2 linked regions of the Cohnella abietis genome follow. The protein of the gene in region 2 interacts with the protein of the main gene of each other region in a pairwise test. Links are inferred from orthologs where the notes say so. Each region holds a gene or a part of one and is shown on either strand. Other genes may lie near its edges.

Region 1 (12,003 bases), 4.7 Mb from region 2 along the record:
ACAGCATCTGCTTCTTCTTTAGCTACTTTTTCTTTGATTGCTTTTGGAGCGTTGTCTACAAGATCTTTCGCTTCTTTCAGGCCAAGACCTGTGATTTCGCGAACAGCCTTGATAACGTTGATTTTGGAAGCACCAGCTTCGATAAGAACAACATCGAATTCGGATTGTTCTTCAACTTCAGCAGCAGCAACAGCGCCACCAGCAGCAACTGGAGCTGCAGCAGTAACACCAAATTCTTCTTCGATTGCTTTAACTAGATCGTTCAATTCAAGAACAGTCATGCCTTTAATGGCTTCTAAGATTGCTTCTTTGCTCATTGTAGTATCCTCCATTATTTGAGATCATATGATCTTCTTTTTTTGATAATCAGTTGTCTTACGCGCTTGCTTCGTTCTTCTCCGAAACCGCTTTGACAGCGAGTGCGAAGTTGCGAACTGGTGCTTGCAGGACGCTGAGCAACATGGAAAGCAATCCATCGCGGGACGGAAGCTCTGCAAGTGCTTTAACTTGAGCTGCATCAACAAAACGACCTTCAACTACGCCGCCTTTAACTTTAAGAGCATCGTTTTTCCGAGCAAAATCACTAATGATTTTCGCTGGAGCAACAACATCTTTACCGAAAGCAATAGCAGTAGGTCCAGTTAAGATAGACTCAAGCTCGTTCAATTCAACATTTGCAGCAGCACGGCTAACCAAAGAGTTTTTCAACACTTGGAATTCAATGCCGGCTTCACGCAATTGTTTACGAAGCTGTGTTACTTGCGCCACGTTCAAGCCACGATAGTCAGCAATAACCGTACAGTTGCTTTCGCGTAGCTTAGTCGCAATAACCTCAACCTCTTGCTCTTTTGCCTGAATGATTTTCGCATTTGCCATTGTGTACACCTCCTAAGTCTTGGCATTACCGTATATTTATCTCGCAATAGTCTGGGAGGCATAAAGAAATGCCTCCGCAGATTCGCGAAGGCATGACGTGATCTTACTCTATTATCAAAATGCAGCGCACTTTGCAAAAGAGGAAAACTCTATCCACACACCTCGGTAGGGAATTAAGCTTGCATAACGGTTAAAGGTTATGTGTCGCACCTACGGTCTACGGTATCCATATTCAATTTCAGCTTTATTAGCTTACCACTAGGGCTTGCCAATGTCAAAGACAGTTTTTACCGTCCGAGCTCCTAGGAGCGATCGGTTTAGCGATAAACGGACGCATTTACACGAGCGCCTGGTCCCATCGTCGAAGAGATCGAGATGTTCTTCAGGTAAATGCCCTTGGAAGATGCGGGTTTAGCACGGCTCAATGCCTCAATCAGAGCATTAAGGTTTTCATTCAATTTCTCAGAATCGAACGAAACCTTTCCGATTGGTGCATGGATTTGACCTGCTTTGTCGAGACGATATTCGATTTTACCGGCTTTAATCTCAGCGATGGCTTTTGCAACATCATTCGTTACAGTGCCTGCTTTAGGGTTAGGCATCAAACCTTTACCCCCGAGAATACGGCCAAGCTTACCGACTTCACTCATCATGTCCGGAGTTGCAACGCAAACGTCGAACTCGAACCATCCTTGTTGGATTTTAGCGATGAGGTCTGCGTCTCCTACATAATCCGCGCCAGCAGCTTCAGCTTCCTTCAGCTTGTCGCCTTTTGCGAATACGAGAACGCGTTGCGTTTTGCCGGTGCCGTGAGGCAGGACGACTACGCCACGTACAGCTTGATCTTGCTTTCTCGGATCAACGCCGAGACGGACAGCCGCTTCAACAGTTTCGTCGAATTTAGCTGTTGCCGCTTTCTTCACGAGCTCGATTGCTTCCAACGATTCGTAGGTAGCATCGCGATCGATCAGCTTAACGGACTCTGCATATTTCTTACCGTGTTTAGCCAAGTTGTTCTCCTCCTTTGTGGTTTTAACGGAAGTTTCCTCCCACAAGCGGTTCTAGGAACCGCGTTACGTTAGTCAGCCATATCAGCTGCAAACGATTAGTCTTCGATTACAACGCCCATGCTGCGAGCAGTTCCTTCGATCATACGCATAGCTGCTTCAACGGAAGCCGCGTTAAGATCTTGCATTTTTTGCTCAGCGATATCACGTACTTTCGCACGTTTAACTGTAGCAACTTTTTTCTTGTTCGGTTCGCCGGAGCCCTTAGGGATTCCTGCAGCTACGCGGAGCAATACCGCTGCTGGTGGCGTCTTCGTTTCAAACGTAAAGGAGCGATCCTCGAATACAGTAATAACAACTGGAATGATTAATCCCACTTGATCTGCTGTGCGAGCATTAAACTCTTTACAGAATGCCATGATATTTACGCCAGCTTGACCTAGTGCAGGACCGATCGGTGGCGCAGGGTTAGCTTTACCCGCATTAACTTGCAGCTTTACCAATTTAATGACTTTTTTTGCCATGATGCACACCTCCTTAACCCATAATGCGGTTTAACGGAACTCTCGTCCCTCCCGCTCGTTCAAGAAACCCTTAATCGATTAAATCTTCTCCACTTGTGTGAAGTCCAATTCAACCGGAGTTTCCCTTCCAAACATGTTAACGTGAACCTTAAGCTTGCTTTTCTCGGGCAGAATTTCTTCTACAGATCCGACAAAGTTGGCAAAAGGACCCACCATAACCCGAACGTTTTCTTTGATCTCGAAATCGATAACCGGCTTCGGCTCGTCCATTCCCATATGCTTTAGAATTCCTTCTACTTCATCAGGAAGAAGTGCCGTTGGTTTCGATCCCGAACCTGTGGAGCCAACAAATCCAGTTACACCCGGAGTATTGCGAACCACGTACCAAGAATCGTCCGTTTGTACCATCTCGACAAGAACATAGCCGGGATATACTTTACGCATAACCGTCTTTTTCTTACCGTCCTTGTTTACAATTTCTTCTTCCATTGGCACAAGGACGCGGAAGATCTTGTCTTGCATACCCATAGACTCCACACGTTTCTCCAGGTTAGCTTTAACTTTGTTCTCGTAACCGGAGTACGTGTGTACTACATACCATCTTTTCTCCATGGAAAAGCCACCTTTGGTTCCTGCGTCAAATGATTAAATCGACGAGGGATGAAATACCGATGTCCAGAACCCAGAAGTAGATCGTAACCAGCAGCACCGTCACAATAACAATGATTGTGTAGCTGACGAGCTCTTTCCGGCTGGGCCAACGGACTTTCTTTAATTCGTTCCAGCTATCACCGAAAAACGAAAAAAAGGACCCAAAGTTTTGTTTCATTTTGGCCAGGAAAGTCACGTTCATACCTCCTAGGATTTAGCGCGTCTCGCGATGAGGAGTATGTTCATTGCAAAATCTGCAGAACTTCTTCAACTCGATGCGATCGGCGTGCGTCCGTTTGTTCTTGCTCGACGTGTAGTTCCGATGCTTGCAGTTCGTGCAAGCTAGAGTGATAATCACCCGCATCCCTTCCACCTCCCGGGATCAAAACTTCAAAAAAATACAACCATGCAGCGGAAACCTCAGCTTGGCGAACCAAGGCTGATCTTGGAATCGTCGTGTGTTCACAAGACACCACGACAACGAATCCAGGTGTTTCGCCGATGATTCAGAGCCAGCGCATAAGAAGCCACGTTAAGGTTACTAAAATAATTTATCACAGGGGGTAATCGATGTCAACGAAAAGTGTCACCAGCCTACCTTTGGAACACCATTCTGCTGTCGAAGATTACACTCTACTCTAGCAACCCTGTACCTATTCTTCCATTTTCGCATCTATCTTAAACCATATGAAACAAAAGATAATCAACTCTAAGATGATTAAGCTTGTATAAGTGCATAAAAAAAGCAGCGCGCTGCTTCGGCTGCCGGTACGATCCATATAAGTGCTAGTTACTTATTGAGCAAGGTCGCGTGCCTCAAGATACCGCTCAAGCTTACGCTTCACTCGTTGCAAAGCGTTATCAATTGACTTCACGTGCCTGTCGAGATCAACGGCAATTTCCTGATAAGAGCGTCCGTCCAGGTATAGCATAAGTACCTTGCGTTCTAAATCGCTCAAGATTTCAGACATCTTATCCTCGAGGCCGTAAAACTCCTCTTGGTTAATAATCATTTCCTCCGGATCACATACTCTTGAACCGCAGATAACATCGAGCAATGTTCGATCAGAGTCCTCGTCATAGATCGGCTTGTCCAAAGAAACATAGGAATTGAGCGGAATATGCTTCTGCCTAGTGGCAGTTTTAATTGCAGTAATGATCTGACGAGTAATGCATATCTCAGCAAAAGCCTTAAATGAAGCTAGCTTATCGCTTTTGAAGTCACGGATCGCTTTGTATAAGCCGATCATTCCTTCTTGCACAATATCTTCTCGCTCAGCACCTATTAGAAAATAAGAGCGCGCTTTCGCCCGCACGAAATTTCGATATTTATGAATAAGATACTCCAACGCTTCACTGTCACCCGTGCGAACGAACTCTACGATGTCCTCGTCGGCCTTGAAGTCGTATTCACGCGTTGCCAGTCTCTCCAAGTCGACGCTCACACGAACATCCCTCCGGTCTGCATTGGCGTACTGGAACCTTTTGCTCTACCAAACTATTACCAATATACTTGATATGACGCATAGCGTCAATGATTTTGCCGTTTCCTACGCGTTTGTCCGATGGTAAAACTGTAAATAAAATACACGACTCAGTTAATTATCACTAAGTCCTCTTCTCATTCGTTCCAATCTGCGCTGTACCTCATCTGACAAAACAGCATCCAGCGGATTCTTTTTTATCGGCGAATCTCTTTTTATTACCGTCTGAATGTCTGTTCTACTTTGCCGCACTTCGATTCGCAGCTCGTGTGCTGTAACCCGCAAAGCTCCCCGTCCGAATGCCACATGCTGCTCTACCTGATCCGATGTTGCCACATAAATATTGCGTCGAACTGACGTCCACTCTCCAACCAAGCGTTCAATGCATTCATCGGCCGTTTCCCGTTCTCGGGTATACACGATTTGCATTTTCTTACGATGATTGTACTCCGCGCCCGCGCCTGGAACGCGGAAAGCATCGAATACGACGATAACGATGAGTCCCGCGTAGCTCTGGTAATCCGCAAGCATGCTCAAGAGCTGATCTCGAGCATCCTCCAGCTTCTCTTGCTTCAATGCAACCAGCTCTGGCCAAGAGCCGATGATATTGTAGCCGTCCACCAGCAGCACATCTTCGCGTTGGAAATTGCGCGTTGCTCGCACGTCCTTAAACCGGACTCGACTGCGATGCGCCGCTTTTCTTGAGCTCCTGCTGACGTTGGCGCACAACCTCATACAGGATAACCCCTGCTGCAACAGAAGCATTCAAGGAATTAATTTGTCCAACCATCGGAAGGGAGAGAATAAAATCACATCTTTCCCGAACTAACCTAGAAAGCCCTTGCCCTTCATTGCCAATAACGATCGCCAGCGGCCCTGTAAGGCTCGTGTCGTAGAAGCCTTCCTTGGCCCCTCCATCCGCTCCTGCAATCCAGAGACCGGCAGCCTTGAGCTTCTCCATCGTCTGTACGAGGTTAGCTACACGCGCAACAGGTACATATTCGACAGCGCCAGCTGATGTCTTGGCAACAACTGCCGTAAGACCCGCACTTCTGCGCTTAGGAATAATGACACCATGCACACCTGTGCAATCTGCAATCCGCAAAACCGAGCCTAAATTATGCGGGTCCTCAATCTCGTCCAACAGGACGATAAGCGGAACTTCACCCTTGGCAGCTGCACGCGCGAGTAGCTCGTCAACCTCAACATATGCGACTGCAGCCGCTTGTGCAACAACTCCCTGATGCTGAAGGTCCGGAACGAGTCGGTCGAGCTTGCTCTTATCCACCTGCTGGACGACTATTCCACGGGCTTTAGCCTCTTCCATGATGGGCTGAACAAGGCTGCGCTGTGCCTGATTGGACATGAAAATTTTGTTAATTGATCGTCCTGCCTTCATCGCTTCTAGCACTGGGTGCTTACCAGCCAAATATTCTTCTTCACCGCTCAACGAGCTTTCAGCTGCCCATAGCTCTTTATCCAATGCAGATTCCTTGTTTGCAGGAGCTACTGGATTCGACTTGTCATTGTCTTTACGTCCGTTATTTGCAGCCTGCCACCCTGCTCTGGTTTTACGTTCTACAGGGCCACGGTTTCCCGGTGCTCTCGGCTTGTAATCACTCATAATCATCTTCCTTTATCTAAATTGCTATTATTGGCCGAAATTAATCTTGTTTATTGGTCACAAATGCAAGGTCCATCAGCTGCTCCAACCGTTCCTTTTGCCCATGGTAATACAAATGTCCGACTAAGCATTCTAATGCAGTAGCATGACGATAATCAGCAGGATCAGCGTTCTTAGGGGGCTGTCCTGACTTCGTGTTACGTCCGCGACGCACAATATCGGCTTCCTCTTCCGAAAGAAGGGGTACCCATCTCTCTAGAAGCTTAGCTTGTGCAGCTGCAGAAACGTAGCCTGTCGCCGCACGATGCAGCTCATGCGGCTTTCGATTGAATCCTGCCACTAGGCGTTGTCTAATGTATATTTCAAAGACAGCATCTCCAACATAAGCCAGGACAACAGGAGATAACATATTAATCGGCACATCTGTAGGCACGACGGGTGAAATAACGGGGTCTATAACTTTACTTACCCGCTCCATCATTTGCGCCGCCAACGAATGCCTTGAGGTGTATCCTCCAACACAATTCCACGATCCGCTAACAAATCTCGGATTTCATCCGCCCGTGCGAAATTACGATTAGCCCGTGCCGACGTTCGCTCTGCAATCAGCGAATCCACTTCCTCATCCAACAAGCCAGCTTCTTCGATTTGCGGTAGCAGTCCTAAAACACCGTTCATCTCTTCGATGCGTGTTAGAATCAGTAATAAATCTGACTCACTTACCGCCTCACGCTGTAAATAAGTATTCACTTCCGTGACAAGACCAAACCAAGCTGTTATCGCATCTGGTGTGCTAAAGTCGTCCTCCATACGGGAGTGGAATTCCTCTTTCAGCTTATCAAGCCTTTGCTTCAACGCTTCATCACCTGCTAAGGCAAGCGTGCCCGTCGCAACAGAGGAGAGACGATGACGGACATTGTCCCGGCAATTCGTCAACCGCTCAATGCTGTTCGTAGCCTGACGAATGGTTTCGTCACTAAAATTAAGTGGACTACGGTAATGAGTTGCCAGCATTAAATAACGAATCGTATATTTACTTGTCTTCTTGAGCAATTGCCGTACGTTAATACCATTGCCCAATGATTTAGACATCTTCTCATTGTTAATGTTTACGAAGCCATTGTGCATCCAGTAGCGCGACAAGGGCTGACCCGTCAAGGATTCAGATTGTGCAATCTCACACTCGTGATGAGGGAATTGCAAATCATGTCCGCCTCCATGGATATCCAGGGTATTACCAGCATACTTGTGCACCATCGCAGAGCACTCGATATGCCATCCAGGACGCCCCTCGCCCCATGGACTTGGCCAATGAATTTCTCCCGGCTTAGCCGTCTTCCAGAGCACGAAGTCCTGTGGATTTTCTTTGCGCTCATCGACATCTATACGGATACCATATTGCAATTCATCGAGGTTTTTATGAGAAAGCTTACCGTATTCCGGGAATGATCCCGTACGGAAATAGACGTCTCCGCCGCTTTCATAAGCAGATCCCTTCTCGACTAAGCTTTCGATGAATGTCACGATTTCTGTTATGTTCTCCGTTACCCGTGGTGAAATGGTCGGGTCGTGAGCACCAAGCGCAGCCCGATCCTCCTTAAACGCCAATATAAAACGTTCAGCCAGCTCTGGCACTGTAATGCCAAGCTCATTAGCTTTGCGGATCATTTTGTCATCTACATCCGTGTAATTAACGATGTAATTAACCTCTAAGCCAATAGCCTCCAAATAACGTCGAACGACATCAAAGAAAATAACCGGACGTGCATTTCCAATATGGATATAGTCGTATACAGTCGGTCCGCATACATACATATTTACTTTTCCCGGCTCACGCGGCACGAACGTCTGCGGCGCTCTAGTCATGCTGTCGTAAATTTTGAGTTTCACCTGATATTAGCTCCTTTTACTATCATTAGCCAAGAGGGCTACGGGTTCATTGTTCCCGTTCGTTTCATTGGCTTTGAGACGCTCGATCTCTGATTTTAGCTCGTTAATTTCCTTCTGCATGAGTCGGAAGGTTTCAATAAGCGGATCCGGCAGGTTCGTATGGTCAAGCCGGTCGCCGATCTTCATGCCATTACGCTTTACAACACGTCCAGGAATACCGACAACCGTACTATTGGGTGGTATTTCTCTAAGTACAACCGAGTTTGCCCCAATATTAGAGTTACCTCCTACTGTAAACGATCCAAGCACCTTCGCGCCAGAAGCGATAACGACACGATTACCTATTGTCGGATGGCGCTTCCCCTTTTCTTTCCCTGTTCCGCCAAGCGTTACCCCTTGATAAATAATAACCTCATCACCGATCTCGCACGTTTCGCCGATAACGACGCCCATGCCGTGATCTATGAACAGTTTACTCCCAATACGAGCTCCGGGGTGAATCTCAATTCCCGTGAAAAATCGACTCACTTGGGAAATCACTCGGGCGACTGAAAATAACCGATGGCGATAAAAGAAATGGGCGATGCGATGAGACCAAATCGCATGTAAACCTGCATACGTAAATACTACTTCGAACCAGCTTCTGGCAGCAGGATCGTTCTCGAATACTGCTTCTATATCGGATTTGACCGTTCTCCACATCCCCATCTTCCACCCCACCTATCTCTTCTCTATCTAAGTAAAACGGTCTCGTCGCCATTAGGACGGCGGAACACGTCAGTAAAATATAAAAAAGCCCCTGCAGCTACGTAGCTGCAGAGACGTCATGACGTGGTCCCACTCTGCTTGAGCTCCTGTCCTCAGGGACATCGGCTCCTTATCGGATAGTTAACGGGATCCCCCCGGCACCGCTTACCCGATCATCCACTGTTCCATGATACTAGATCACAGTACATCGGAAGACCCATCAGCGGCGCAGCTCCCAGGCGCAATTCAGTTTCGTACAGAATGTAGCGGCTCTCAGCCTAGACCGCCTTCTCTGATCATTCGTAAAGCGAAACTTACTTTCCTGTTCGTCGCACGTTTTCGATATATAGATTAATTATATCCGAACCCCTGTCAGGTGACAAGAGATGTGACACGTTTCCCCTTAGAACGGATTAGCTAAGTGAGTATGCAAGCTTAGAATAATCCACTCAAATAGATTAATTCGCGAGGCGCTTCAACACTTCATTTCTTCCTAGCAGCCAAATCGTTCCGTTCAAGTCCGGTCCATGCATTTGACCCGTGAGTGCGATACGTATTGGCATGAATAGCCCTTTACCTTTTACGCCAGTTGCGACTTGGACTGCTTTAATCCACGCTTTGATATTATCGATAGTGAAGTCTTGTTCAGAAGCGGCATCTATATTGCTCCGGAATGCGCTCAACACAGTAGGTACCGTCTCCTCTTTCATCACGATTGCAGCTTCATCGTTCAGCTCCGGAACCTCTTGGAAAAATAAATCAGATAGAGGTACAATCTCAGCTCCGAATCTTAGATGATCGCGGAACAAGGTGACTAAAGCCGTAGCCCACACCAAATCTTGCTCGCTTGGCTCCTGCGGAAGGCGACCTGCTGATTTCAAGTGTGGAATGCAAAGCTGGATGATACGCTCCGGCTCAGCAAGCTTCATGTAGTGTTGGTTTAACCAGCTTAGCTTCGCTGTATCGAATACAGCCGGGCTCTTGGAGAGACGGTTCTCGTTAAAGATCTCAATTAGCTGCTCTCGGGAATAAATCTCCTCTTCCCCTTCCGGAGACCAGCCAAGCAAAGTAATAAAGTTAAATAGAGCTTCAGGCAGATAGCCTAATTCGTCATATTGCTGAATGAATTGAACGATGGACTCGTCACGTTTGGACAGCTTCTTGCGTTGATCATTAACGATTAGTGTCATATGACCGAACTGAGGAGGCGTCCATCCAAACGCTTCATAAACCATTAGCTGACGAGGCGTGTTCGTAATATGGTCTTCACCACGCAATACATGCGTTATAGCCATCAGATGATCATCCACTGCAACAGCATAATTATAGGTCGGAATACCGTCCTTCTTCACGATGACGAAATCACCGAAGTCGTCAGAACGGAAGGAAATTTCTCCTTTGACCGTATCCTGAAACGTATAAACGTGGTCAGTCGGAACCGTAAAACGCACGCTTGGAATTCTTCCTTCGTCTGCAAGCTTGCTTTGCTCGTCGGGAGTTAGGTTACGACATTTCCCAGAGTACTTCGGAGTTTCACCGCGTTCCGTTTGCTCCTCGCGCTCCCGCTCCAGCTCCTCTTCATTGCAATAGCAACGGTAGGCTAGCTTCTGATCAAGCAATTGCTGAGTATGCGTTCGGTAAATATCAAGACGCTCAGTTTGACGGTAAGGACCATACTCACCTAGACGATCGATGCTTTCATCCCAATCGACACCAAGCCATTTCAGATAAGTTAGCTGACTTTCTTCCCCGCCTGCTATATTTCTTTTAACGTCTGTGTCTTCGATACGGATAATAAAATCACCACCATGGTGGCGTGCGAATAGGTAGTTAAAAATGGCTGTACGCGCATTACCAATATGTAGATTGCCCGTCGGGCTTGGTGCGTATCTTACTCGAACCTTAGTCGACATGTTAGTTCCTCCGTTAATATCATATTCTTTTATGCCTTCACCAACAGAACAACCGCCTGCGAGGCGATACCTTCACCCCGACCGGGAAAGCCTAAACGTTCAGTAGTTGTCGCTTTTACGTTGACTTGGGATTCCTCACATTCAAGCGCTTTGGCAATAACAGTAACCATCGCCGGGATGTATGGCGCCATCTTCGGCGCTTGCGCGATAATTGTCGCGTCAGCGTTACCGAGCTTGTAGCCTCGCTCCTTAGCCAGTCCCCATACATGCACTAGTAATTTGACGCTATCTGCGTCTTTGAATTCCGGATCGGTATCTGGAAAGTGCTTTCCGATATCTCCAAGGGCAAGAGCCCCGAGAATGGCATCGCTTATCGTGTGAAGAAGCACATCTGCATCGGAATGTCCTAGTAACCCTTTTTCATATGGAATGTTAACACCGCCGATAATGCACGGACGTCCTTCCACCAGCTGGTGAACATCGAAGCCTTGTCCCACTCTAATCATTGTGACTATTCCTCCCCCATACGCCTTGCCAGCAGAAGCTCTGCAATAGGCAGATCCTCTGGCGTCGTAATTTTAATATTGGCATAATCACCTTCGACAATTGCAACCTTACGCCCTAATCTCTCCAGAAGCATAGCATCATCTGTTGCTGCTGCGCTTTCCTCCCGCGCCTGGCGATGCGCATCCATAAGCTCTACACGCCAAAAAGCCTGCGGAGTCTGTACACTCCACAGCGTCCTACGTTCCGGAGTTGCAATAATAAACCCGTTACCATCCGAAACTTTAATTGTATCTTTAACAGGAACGGCTAGTGCGGATGCACCATGTTCTTCCGCAGCCTTACAGCATGCGGTAATCTGCTTAGCAGTTACTAATGGTCTAGCTGCATCATGGACTAATACACCTTCCGTATGTAATGCCGCCAAACCTGCATATACACTATCCTGCCGCTCTGCGCCGCCCGGTATGATCAATGATATTTTCCGAAACCCTTCAAGCCTGATTATCTCGCCAGCTTTCTGCTGCTCACCCGATGAAACAACTAAAATAATAGATGTTACAGCTGAGCATTGCTCAAATGCTTCAAGCGTATGAGCAAGCACTGTCCGACCGGCAAGCTCAAGGTAGGGCTTATTATCGGCAGCTCCCATACGAGTGCCTCGCCCTGCCGCAACCACGACAGCTCCCCAGTCCATATAATATCTCCTTTTCAGACAAACAAAAGACGGGACACAAGAGCGCGCCCCGCCCGTATTTCTATTATCATACCTTGTTAGAGCGC
Region 2 (11,823 bases):
ATCGTATGGGGAATGGCCAGAATAAAAGAAATGATAATGGCAAATTTCATATATAAGCCAATCGCATCCCAAGGAGAAAACACATTTAGCTTAAGATTTTCCGTAGGGGCTGCAGCAACTAAATAATCAAAGACAGGCTGGGCACCGAATAAGCCTCCGACCAGTCCAAGTACAAATACAATTAAACAGTATATAATTCTTTTACGTAGCTCACCTAAATGCTCCATTATCGGCATCCAGTTTTCATCCTGCCGAGCACTTGAACTATCCTTCATCCTTATTCGCCTCCATGCAACAACAGGGCTGCCCCTTTCGCAAATGATTCATCTGCGATGAGGGACAGCCCCTTTTTGTGTAATGTTCATACCTTATTCAGGCAGACGTCGTTCAGCTTTCGGCTGTGTATCTTCCGATGACACTTCCACGCGGTTTGCTGCTGGACGTTCCTTAGTATCATCCATCAGCTCATTAGCGCCCTTCTTGAACTCACGGAGCGTGCGTCCGAATGCTCTTCCCAATTCAGGTAGCTTGTTCGGTCCGAACAGCAGCAAAGCAACGATTACGAGTAAAATCATACCCGAAGCACCAATTCCTGACATAAATAAACCTCCGTTTCCCAGTTCTAGCGACGGCATAATCTGTCGCAGACCATTTCGATAATATGTTCCTTTATTACGGTATATCCAGCCAAATTTCTCGGCAAAAAACATCGATAGAAATATAAGGTTTCATCGTCGGCAACTACCGGCATTCCGCCCAGTATCAGTATCATATCATACCCTTGTTACAGGAAATAGTCATTATCATTGACAATTATATGTCTAAATCCAGGTAGCATTCTGTTCACTTAACATAGCGGACTAATAAGCATTATTCCTTGCCACGAAAGAAACTAGGAAGCTGTTATCTACTGCTCCCCACGCAATCCTTTTACCTGATCCAATGCTTCTGGTAGAACGTCCATTACCGCCATCAAATGCTCATGAACGCCCTTAGGATCTCCAGGTAAGTTCAGAATCAAGGTACGACCGCGTATCGCACAAATCCCGCGAAAAAGCATTCCCTTACGCGAGCGCTGAATAACGGTAGCCCGCATCGCCTCTGCAATTCCAGGAACAATTCTTTCCGCGATCATTAATGTCGCTTCAGGTGTAACGTCACGGAATGCCAGACCTGTTCCACCAGTCGTCAATATAAGGTCTGCCTGATAATAATCGGCCATTTCTATTAGTGCTGCTCTTATTTCATCTTGATCATCCGGCACAATCCGATAATCAATGATGTCCCCATGAAGCTCTTCCTCAATTAATTCACGTATAACCTGAGCGCTCGTATCTTCGCGTTCCCCTCGCGAGCCTTTATCACTAGCTGTCAATAAAGCGACCTTCCAACGCATGCTCCATCCCCCCGCTCCCATGAATACGAGCTTTATCGTGATCGTATCTTTTAATCAAATGTTAGACCGTTTAAGCATAGTTGTCCACTATACGTAAATGACCTTGCACATTGTAATAAGTCAACCAACTTTCAAGCTATCCGCTATTTCCCCCCTAATTAAACCAAATAACCTGCTCGTTCGTTGCCAATCCATCTAGAGGAAGATCATGCGTCTCCATAGGCAATGGGTCGGCTATGACCTGGTTAGCAAAAGCGAAGCCTATCCACAACGTCTTTGGGTTGCTAAAGCCTAGTCTATCTGCATATAAGCGATCATAATACCCCCCGCCGTAACCCAATCGAGATCCTTCTTTCGTAAAAGCAAGACCAGGTACGAGTACGACATCGAGAGCTTGTGATTGTTCTGCCAGCAAGGTTTGTAGCGGGTCGGGCTCCGGAACCCCCCACTTCCCCGGAATCCAGTTAGTCAGTGCTTCGACCTTACGCAACTCCATTCCTTCTCTGTCTGGCAAAATTCTTGGCGCGAATAGATGGTCTCCCCTTTCCCAGCAGCTTGAGAGCAAAGGGAGCGGAGATGCTTCCGAGCGAAAAGGCGCGTACACGCAAATATTCAAAGAGCGTGAACGCTCTTGGCGAAGTGGGCTCAATAATTCAAGCTCGATTAGACGACATAATCGTAAAGAATAATTATCTCGATCCTCGGGTGATAGCCCGTCCCTTATGGCGGTCATCCGGCGTCGCCACTCCACCTTATCGTAATTACTCTGAGCATTATTCATGAGCGATTGGCCTACCTTTTGAAAATCCGTAGAAAAGTTATTTTCATTTTATCATTTTATGTCTATTTTCGCCAAAGAATAACGACTTGGACTTTTCTTATATGTTTACGGTACACTTGTAGCAAGAATGAATCGAAATTTTCGGAGGGATTCCTCTTGCTATTACAAGCATCCAGCATTACAAAGCATTACGGCGTTACCCCTGTACTAGATGGGGTATCTCTGCAAATCAATGAGCGCGATCGCATTGGTCTTGTAGGTGTCAATGGAGCCGGCAAATCAACCTTCTTACGTATCCTGGCCGGTGAGCTAACCGCTGATACGGGTTCCGTATCCAAGCCGAGAGAGCTTAAGGTCGGTTATTTGGCTCAAAATGGCGGCCTTCAAGGACATCGTACTCTAATGGAAGAAATGAATTCTGCGTTCGGTCCTCTACTGGATCAAGAGCGAGCATTATTAGCGTTGGAAAACCGGGTAGCAGATCCCCAAGAGCTAGAAAATCCAGAACGATACGAAGCTTTGCTAGCTCAGTATGCTGACGTAAGCGAGAAATTCCGGGAAAATGGCGGGTTCGAAATGAAAAACCGCATCCGCAGCATTCTTCACGGAATGGGCTTTGGAGACTTTTCTCCTGATACGGAGGTTTCCTCGCTTAGCGGGGGGCAACGGACGCGTCTTGCGCTTGCCAGACTGCTACTTGTCCAACCTGAGCTGCTATTGCTAGATGAGCCTACCAATCACCTGGATATTGACACCCTTACTTGGTTAGAGCAGTATCTGAGATCTTATGCTGGTGCTATGGTTATCGTCTCCCATGACCGATATTTCCTCGATGCCACCGTTACAGCCATAGTCGAAATCGAGCGTCATGCAGCCACACGATATACTGGCAATTACAGCCGATTCATGGACTTAAAGGCAGCAGCTTATGCACAACAAATCAAGCTATACGATCAGCAGCGCAAGGAAATATCCCGTATGGAGGATTTCGTACAACGAAATATTGTCCGTGCCTCGACGACTCGACGTGCCCAAAGCAGGCGCAATGCGCTGGAGAGAATTGAACGCTTAGAGAAGCCCGGCACTTTAAAGCAAGCGAGCTTTTCCTTTTCTACGGAGCGCCGGAGCGGCAAAGAGGTTCTTAGAGCCATTAATTGTTCTGCTGCTCCTAAGGAAGAGATGGCTCCCTTGTTTCGTAATGTGTCCTTCGAGGTAAAAAGAGGAGAGAGACTCGCTTTGCTTGGACCTAACGGGGTCGGCAAGACGACTTTGCTCCGAGCACTTATCGATAAATTACCGCTACGCACAGGTGTCATTGAATGGGGGGCTGGCGTCTCGCTTGGTTACTACGATCAAGAGCAAAGAGAGCTGAATCCAGCGAATACAGTTTTAGAGGAAGTCTGGAGCGCATTTGCCCAGCATCCTGAAGCAGAAATTCGTACGGTTCTTGGCAATTTCTTATTTAGCGGTGACGATGTTCGCAAGAAGATTAGCTCCTTAAGCGGAGGAGAGAAGGCAAGAGTCGCTTTATCGAAGCTGATGCTGCGCAAAGCGAATGTTCTTCTGCTCGATGAGCCGACGAACCATCTGGATCTGATGAGCCGCGAGGTACTAGAGGGCGCCTTGGATGAATATGACGGCACTCTCATTTTCGTTTCCCATGATCGCTACTTCCTTAACCGAATTGCTGACCGTATTGTTGAATTAGCATCAGATGGGACTGAGCATTTCCTAGGAAATTATGACGAAATGGTTGTTAAAAAGCGAGAAATGAAAGAATGGGAAACGGAATTAAATAACTCTAGCTCACAAGCTGCCCAACCCGCTGTCAGTAACTACGAAGCGGACAAGCAGGCGAAACGTGAGGACAGAGCAAGAATACGTAAACGTGAGCAAGCCGAAGCAGACATTTCTCGACTAGAGAATGAGCTTTCTGCTCTTGAGCTTGAGATGGCTTCCCCAGAGATGGTTACGGATTATATGAAGTTAAGAGAAAAACAAGCCGAAGCGGATAAAACACGTGCTGCTTTAGATGAAGCCTTTCAGACTTGGGAAGCTTTAATGGAAGAATCGTAGAATTACTGGAAAATAAGTTGTTCACACAGTTATACACAGCTTGCGTGCAGGAAGAGTCAGTGGGGAAAGATCTTCTATCCCCAACCACCTCTTGGTACGCAAGCATTTTTTTGTCCTCTATTGCGTAATGGCACAGTTTTCCACCGTTTTATCCACATTATCCACACTTTCCACACAAAAGGGCTGAAAAATTGATCCCACTTTCAATAACCTCCAACCCTATATGTAGCAAGGGTTATTAGCTCTTATCCACATTACACACAGGGGGTGTGGATAACTTTGTCCACATCACTTATTGATCTACAATTGGATAAGTTGGACAACGAAACTAGCTTCAACTTATAAATCGTTACGCCCAAAATCTTAAACAGGCTGCTCAGCAAGTGATTTTCACACTTACGGAACAGCCCGTTCTTATTGCTTTTCCCCTATATACAATAGATGCGACGCTGCCCCGAGAATGTAGGGACTTTCAGACGCCTTCATGACGATTTGCATCACTTGCCCGAATTCTTCTTCGCCTCGCTGTCTCCAATAGTTCCATTGCTCTGTATTCATCGATCCGGCAACGCTCTCTGAGCTTATTAGCTTCACGCTCTTGAGCCCATGAGCCTCCATGAGAGGGTTGATTTCGTCAATGTCGAAATAATAAGCACCCGTGAACCTTCCTTCATCGCTATGATTGAATATTCCCGATGCCAGAAAATCAGCTAGCCCTTGGGAAGTATCGTTCGGCTTCCAAGCCCCGGGAAACATCATGGAAGTTGTGAGATGCTTTAATCTGGACATGAAGGCGACGAATACTGGACCACCTTTCTTCGTAACCCGATGCAATTCACGAATCGCTTTAGAACGATCCTCTTCCGTCTGTAGATGATACATTGGCCCGAGCATTAAGCAAGCATCGAACTGCTCATCCTTGAAGCTGCTCATATCCCTGGCATCGACAACGTGGAATCCATTAAACCGTTCTAGTACTCCAGCTTCCCTCGCCTTAAGCTTCGCCATCTCAACGAGTTTTGGCGTAAGATCAGCAAGGTTGACCTCATACCCAAGCTCAGAAAGAGCAATAGAATACTTCCCAGGTCCCGCGCCGATATCGAGAATCCGCCCCTTAGGGGGAAGGTTTTTCTGGATATGATGGAGGTTAACCATGAACTCAATTGGTTCCCTATCGAGCCTCCCCCATTCATCGAACGAGTCATAGTATTTCAGTATTTGCTCCATAGGATTAACCTCTACTCCCCGGATGCTTCTTTATGGGCTTCGCTTATTTTACGAGCGAGTATTACACCATTAACCGCTGAAACGTAAGCTCTGGCTGCCGCCAAAATAATATCCCGATGAATCGCAGTTCCGATATTTCTTTGGTCTCCGCTTGATACAGTTACAACGGCTTCTCCGAAGGCATCCTCGCCCGTCGACAACGAATGTATCTCCAAATCCTCGAATATAGCGTCGACAGGCATCGCCTCGCGAATGCATTGGATCACTGCTTCAAGCGGTCCTTCACCAGCACCCGTGTAGGTTTGCTCTTTCCCATCGGCTGAGCTATATATGGTGATGGAGGCGATACGGGAACGGCTCGACCCTGCCAACACTTGCAGATCAACCAACGAGTACGGCTGCACGATAGTGTCTGTTGATTCTCCCAACAGCTGCATCATAACGTCGTCTGTAATGATTTTCTGCTCATCAGCCTTCTCCTTGAAACGGTTATAGAAATCCTCCATTTCAGCATCGTTTAATTTAACTCCGAATTCGGAAATTTTATGCTTAATCGCATGTCGTCCTGAATGCTTGCCCAGAATAATCATGCTACGTGGAATACCCATTGCTTCCGGATCCATGATTTCATAGGTATTGCGGTTTTTCAGCAAGCCATCCTGATGGATGCCTGACTCATGCTGGAAGGCATTACGTCCAACAATCGGTTTGTTAAATGCAATTGGAAAATGCATCGTGCGGCTCACCATCCGAGAGGTTTCATATATATGCTCGGTGACAATTCCAGTTTCTACCCCCATCGAATCCCCGCGGGTTTCAATAGCCATAACCAGCTCCTCCAAGGAGCAATTCCCTGCACGCTCGCCAACCCCATTTACACTCACCTCAACCTGAGTGACACCATGGCGGATAGCAGCTAAGCTGTTAGCAACCGCTAAGCCCAAATCATTATGACAATGGGTACTATAGATCACTTTATCTCCGCCGCGCACACCTTCGCGAACCCGTGTGAACAATGGTCCGAATTCCTCTGGCAATGCATATCCCATCGTATCCGGGATGTTAATAATTGTCGCCCCTTCTTCTATAGCCGCCTCAACGACCCTGAACAGGAACTCTTCGCTAGAGCGCGAAGCATCCATCGGTGAAAATTCTATTTGATCTACGAATTGCTTTCCATAAGCGACCATCCCGCGAAGCATCTCGATGACCTCGTCCTGCGTCTTGCGGAGCTGGAAATCCAAATGGATTTGAGAAGCCGATATGAACAGATGTAGACGGCGGCGTGCAGCATCCTGCGTGGCGGCAACAGCCGAATCAATGTCTGCTTTAACGCAACGGGCAAATCCGCATATTTCTACATTTTGCAGCTCGCGTGAAATTTGCTGTATCGCTTGAAACTCCCCAGGACTTGAAATAGCAAAGCCTGGTTCAATAGTATCTACGCCCAGACGCGCTAGCTGGCGTGCGATGACGATTTTCTGCTCAGGCTTCATGGAAGCTCCCGGGGCTTGTTCGCCATCTCTAAGTGTCGTATCGAAAATCTTTATGCGTCGTTTAGCGGAATTGGTTATTATATTTGCTTGAGTAGTTGATGTCATAGGGGTTAACCTCCTTAGATTTCATCCCGTAAGGGATGTCCGATCAATCTAAGAGAACGACGGGGAAAGGATTTGTCCTTGAGAATGGATGCGCAGCCCATTCTTGCGGGGAAAACACAAAAAGCCCGTCGTCTCTTAAGGCTAGAGACGACGGGCTTGGAAGCCGCCGCGGTACCACTCTGCTTGGAGGAGCTCGTCTTCCGACGGACGAGCTTGTTCCTCCCACTTGTGCGTCCATGCTAATCGTTCGGTCGATTAACAAGGACGAGCGCCCTATAGCGGGGGCCAACCGTAGCGATGTACCTAGTATTGGCTAATTACGCCAAATCCCTTTCCATCGTTCCGCTCCTGGGCGAGTTCAGTTTCCTCTTCGGCTGCGTCGCACCGACCCGCAGCTCTCTGCTCCCGAGGAAATCCTACTACTCCCGATCATTGCGTATCCAAATATAAAAGCCCACTCGTCTCTGTATAAGAGACGGTGGGCTTATTTAGCCATCCGCGGTACCACTCTTGTTGATATTCTCACTAGCCTTAAATCAGTCAGGCTGGAAAATATCCGCTTTGTACCTTATCACGGGGGTTAACCGTATGAATGTAGCGCACCAGATTTATTGTCCGGCCGTTCCATACATCCGCTCCCAGGTGAGCTTCAGGTTCCCATCTACTGCGTTGCACCATCCCGCAGCTCTCTGAATTCAGGGTCTTCCCTACTATTCCTGTTCATCGCGTTTCCTTAAGTATGTTCCCCTTGGGGATTGGTCTTATTATATTCACCAAAAAATAATCTGTCAATTCCTTATTACAAAATATTTTTAATCGTTAACCGACCAATCCTCAAGCGATAGTATCGGCTCTGCCTTAAGATCAAGCGATGAGAACTCGCCACGGCGCCATTTTAAGTCTGCAGCGGCGGCAATCATAGCCGCATTGTCTGTACATAGCTGATTCGTAGGTATAAGTAACGGTAAGCCTGCTTCTTCACATAATGAGCTTAGTTTATCACGCAGCCCTCGATTAGCCGCAACACCGCCACACAACAGCATTTGTCGTACGTTAAACTCCTTAGCCGCTTTAATTGCCTTACTTGTAACCACGTCGATAACCGATTGCTGGAACCCCTTAGCCAAAGCCGAGAAATCCGGTGACTCGCCCTTCATTCGTGAACGGTTGATCTCCGACAGAACAGCTGATTTCAACCCACTAAAGCTGAAATCATAGGAATCCGGCTCCAGCCATGCACGCGGAAGTACGATTTCCTCCGTTGCTTCCTGTGCTAATCTATCCACATAGGGGCCCCCTGGATAAGGGAACTGTAGCGCTCTTGCCACTTTATCATAAGCTTCTCCGACTGCGTCATCCCTTGTCCTTCCGAGAATGCGAAACTTGCCCTCTTGTTCAAGAAGTACAATTTCCGTATGCCCGCCAGAAACAACGAGAGCAAGAGCAGGATAAACAATATCCCCCATCAGATGATTAGCATAAATATGCCCGGCAATATGATGAGTTCCTATCAAAGGTACATCTAACGCCAAGGCTAAGCTCTTCGCCGCTACGACGCCTACCAGCAATGCCCCAATCAGACCCGGACCTTGGGTTACTGCGATCGTATCAATATCGGTTAAGCCAACCTGAGCTTCGCGCAGCGCTTCCTCCAGAATGGCCGTAATACTCTCCACGTGTTTTCGGGAAGCTATCTCAGGCACAACGCCGCCAAATTTCTTATGTGTCTCTATCTGGCTAGAGATAATATTGGAAAGCACCTCACGCCCATTCCGAACAACTGCAACCGAGGTTTCATCGCAGCTCGTCTCAATAGCAAGCATTATATAATTACTTTTCGAAGAGGAAGCTATCTCATTGTCCAATTCGCTCATGCTTCTTCCTCCCCTACCTTACCCGCTGTTTCTAGCTCATCGAAGTCATCCGGCACTAGATCCGCCCACATAATTAGTGCATCCTCTAGATTATCGGAATAATAGGCAGGGCGAACACCGGAAGGATAAAATCCCAGCTTACGATACAAGGCCTGTGCTCTTTCATTTGTTACACGTACCTCTAAGGTCATACGCCGTGCTCCTAGAAAATAGGCTGTCTTCATCATTTCCTGAAGCAGTTTTTTTCCATTACCTACACCCCGATACTGCTCTCTAAGCGCAATATTCGTTATGTGGGCCTCATCAATAATGAGCCACATTCCGCCATAGCCTAAGATTGTACCTTCGAGCTCCATAATCATATATTTGGCAAAAAGATTGTTGGTTAGCTCATTGTGGAACGCTTCCTCCGACCATGGGGCCGTGAAGGATTCCTGTTCAATCTCTACGATTGTGCTGATATCATTCAGATTCATTAATCGGTATTCCATGTCGTCACTCTCCTCTGGAAGCAGCAATGAGCTTATTTTCCGCTTCCGTCAGCTGCGTATAATTCGGAACAAAGGTGTGTACATCGTCCCGTTCGCCTTGTCGATAACGAAGCTCTGCGAGCTGCCCAACTGCTCCAGCATCCATGTCGAAATCGAAAGTACGCAAGCGAATTCCGGATTGCTCTGAAAGCTCAATTGTCGTCTTGTGGGGTAAAGTATCACCGACGAACCAAATCGTGGCTACCTGCGGATCGAGTGTAGCCTCTTCCTCAATTCGCTCCGCCCAATCCGCGATAAGTCGGATAGCGTCACTATCGATTGTGTCCCATTTTCCGCAATGGTCAGCGGCATAACGAGATGTATACACTTGCCCACGTCTCGCGTCCATTAGAGGAACTATCCATGTATCACGATCTGAAGCCATATCCTCATTAGCAAGTCGAAGAGAGTTCCACGCCCCGAATGCCAATGCTTCTAAGCTGGATACTCCAATTAATGGCTTGTCCCATGCCCAAGCTAGCGTCTTGGCAGCCGTAACTGCGATGCGAACCCCTGTATAAGAGCCTGGACCTTGTCCTACCGCGATGGCATCTATTTCTGTACCTTTTATCCCATTACGGTTAAGAAGCTCCTTAATTTCAGATAATATTCTGACTGAATGATTACGCTCCGTGAAGGAGGTAATGGAATCCACCAGAGTCCCGTCCTTTACGATAGCCACTGCAAGTAAAGCCGTCGAGGTATCGAAGGAAAGCACCGTCACAGATGAATCCTCACTCTTACTTGCGTTCATTTTCATACGGTTGGTTTCTCCCCTTCGTCTACCTTCTCTAGCATTTCTAATTGCCGGCACCAAGATTCGTAGGGCTGTCCCATCGGTTGACATATAATTCGCCGCGAATCAGGACCAGTCGTCACAATCTGAATAGACATTCTCTCCTGAGGAAGAATGGGCTCAATAAGAGATGCCCACTCAACCAAAGTTACACCTTCACTATGAAAATATTCGTCTAACCCAAGCTCATCAGCTTCAGGCAATGTCAAACGATAAACATCCATATGATAAAAAGGGAGATGCTCTCCCTCGTACTCTTTAATAATCGTATAAGTAGGACTGTTCACAATTCCCCGTACTCCGATAGCAGCAGCAAACGCTTGAGCAAAACGCGTTTTTCCCGCTCCTAAATCTCCGTCAACGGCTAGGACAGTTCCAGGGACAGCTAGCTTAGCCAACGCTTCTGCAAAACCTATAGTATCCTTCTCGGAAGAGGCTTCCCAGCTATATAGCTGGGGTGAATCCGCTTTTTCATTGTGCTGCATTCTTCACATTATCCCTTCGAAAAATGATTGTAACCTCTCTTGGGAATGGGCTTATTGATGCCTCCCACTGTTTCCATAGCCACTTCCGGAATTCCTGCTTCAACTTCTCCAATAATAAACAAGGGGATTCCTTCTGCGCGAAAATGTTCCTTCATCGCTTGCTCATGCTGCTTGTCCGCAGTCCCAAGAAGGACGTAATCCTCGCCACCGTACAACACCCACTCCAACGGTTGGATACCGTTATCATGAGCATACGACGCTAGCTCACCAGAAATAGGTAAGAGCTTCTCATGCAATACGAGCTTCACTTGAGAGGCTTCAGCGATTTCCCAAGCTTCACTGGCAACTCCGTCGCTTACATCGTTAAGTGACGCTCCCCACCCATTCTCAAGCAGCATACGTCCTGCCTTCACAGAAGGCGAAGGGCGTTGATGGGCTTGAACTAATCTAGATGGTATTGGTGGCAGCTTGAATGTAGTATGGCTTGCTTCCGCAGCGCTTTTAAGCAAACCATGTAAGCCTCCGGCAGATAATCCTGTGGGTCCAGTCATAAAAACGATCTGACCAGGCTTTGCTCCGTCACGGCGAATAGCTTTGCCAGCCTCTACGTTGCCGACAACCGTTATAGATACGACCAGCTGATTCGGTGCTGAAGTCGTATCACCGCCAATTACCGCAACTCCATATCGGTTCGCGCATGAATAAAGCCCGTCGAATAATTGCTTCATTCGCGTAGCCGTCCAGTGAGGAGGAACGCTTACCGACACAAGCGCCAGCTTCGGGATACCTCCCATCGCCGCAATATCGCTAATATTGGCGGCCAGTGCTTTAAAACCCACATCCGACTCGCTCATCGTCTCCTTGCGAAAATGAACCTCTTCCACCATCGTATCCATGGCAAAAAGCCACTCCTGACTTGATTCACCAGCGACAATAGCTGCATCATCTCCGATGCCAAGCGTAACGCCAGCAGCACCAAGGAGCTCCTTAGTTTGACGACCTTCCGTCCAGGCACGAATTAGTCCGAACTCGTCGAGTGGCGGCACGGCGCACCCCT

Evidence for each region.
Region 1: the proteins of tsaE (region 2) and rlmB interact in binary tests that used the Escherichia coli proteins (3 or more experiments, as listed by UniProt). The link is inferred for Cohnella abietis from one-to-one orthologs.

Annotation. Positions count from the first base shown.
Region 1 is NZ_AP019400.1:6,153,300-6,165,302, forward strand. What follows is about bases 4,189-7,187. They hold rlmB (23S rRNA (guanosine(2251)-2'-O)-methyltransferase RlmB), read right to left. Parts: upstream 6,167-7,187; coding sequence 5,210-6,166; downstream 4,189-5,209. Other genes in these bases: sigH (RNA polymerase sporulation sigma factor SigH), read right to left, coding at 4,189-4,503; KCTCHS21_RS27060 (NYN domain-containing protein), read right to left, coding at 4,657-5,277; KCTCHS21_RS27070 (Mini-ribonuclease 3), read right to left, coding at 6,207-6,644; cysS (cysteine--tRNA ligase), read right to left, coding at 6,644-7,187. Outside these bases: rplL (50S ribosomal protein L7/L12), read right to left, coding at 1-317; rplJ (50S ribosomal protein L10), read right to left, coding at 376-876; rplA (50S ribosomal protein L1), read right to left, coding at 1,194-1,886; rplK (50S ribosomal protein L11), read right to left, coding at 1,982-2,407; transcription termination/antitermination protein NusG, read right to left, coding at 2,486-3,019; preprotein translocase subunit SecE, read right to left, coding at 3,045-3,254; rpmG (50S ribosomal protein L33), read right to left, coding at 3,273-3,422; more of sigH, read right to left, coding at 3,853-4,188; more of cysS, read right to left, coding at 7,188-8,056; cysE (serine O-acetyltransferase), read right to left, coding at 8,063-8,758; gltX (glutamate--tRNA ligase), read right to left, coding at 9,262-10,716; ispF (2-C-methyl-D-erythritol 2,4-cyclodiphosphate synthase), read right to left, coding at 10,746-11,222; ispD (2-C-methyl-D-erythritol 4-phosphate cytidylyltransferase), read right to left, coding at 11,228-11,917; KCTCHS21_RS27100 (PIN/TRAM domain-containing protein), read right to left, coding at 11,995-12,003. UniProt on the Escherichia coli protein: Specifically methylates the ribose of guanosine 2251 in 23S rRNA.
Region 2 is NZ_AP019400.1:1,506,691-1,518,513, reverse strand. The notes cover bases 9,005-11,823. They hold tsaE (tRNA (adenosine(37)-N6)-threonylcarbamoyltransferase complex ATPase subunit type 1 TsaE), read right to left. Parts: upstream 10,767-11,823; coding sequence 10,242-10,766; downstream 9,005-10,241. Other genes in these bases: thiL (thiamine-phosphate kinase), read right to left, coding at 10,775-11,812; tsaB (tRNA (adenosine(37)-N6)-threonylcarbamoyltransferase complex dimerization subunit type 1 TsaB), read right to left, coding at 9,451-10,245; rimI (ribosomal protein S18-alanine N-acetyltransferase), read right to left, coding at 9,005-9,446. Also shown: twin-arginine translocase subunit TatC, read right to left, coding at 1-275; tatA (twin-arginine translocase TatA/TatE family subunit), read right to left, coding at 369-599; KCTCHS21_RS06115 (MogA/MoaB family molybdenum cofactor biosynthesis protein), read right to left, coding at 908-1,396; KCTCHS21_RS06110 (5-formyltetrahydrofolate cyclo-ligase), read right to left, coding at 1,551-2,177; ribosomal protection-like ABC-F family protein, read left to right, coding at 2,334-4,253; KCTCHS21_RS06100 (class I SAM-dependent methyltransferase), read right to left, coding at 4,668-5,480; KCTCHS21_RS06095 (2-isopropylmalate synthase), read right to left, coding at 5,492-7,081; KCTCHS21_RS31075 (hypothetical protein), read left to right, coding at 7,117-7,398; tRNA (adenosine(37)-N6)-threonylcarbamoyltransferase complex transferase subunit TsaD, read right to left, coding at 7,894-8,955; more of rimI, read right to left, coding at 8,952-9,004. UniProt on the Escherichia coli protein: Required for the formation of a threonylcarbamoyl group on adenosine at position 37 (t(6)A37) in tRNAs that read codons beginning with adenine.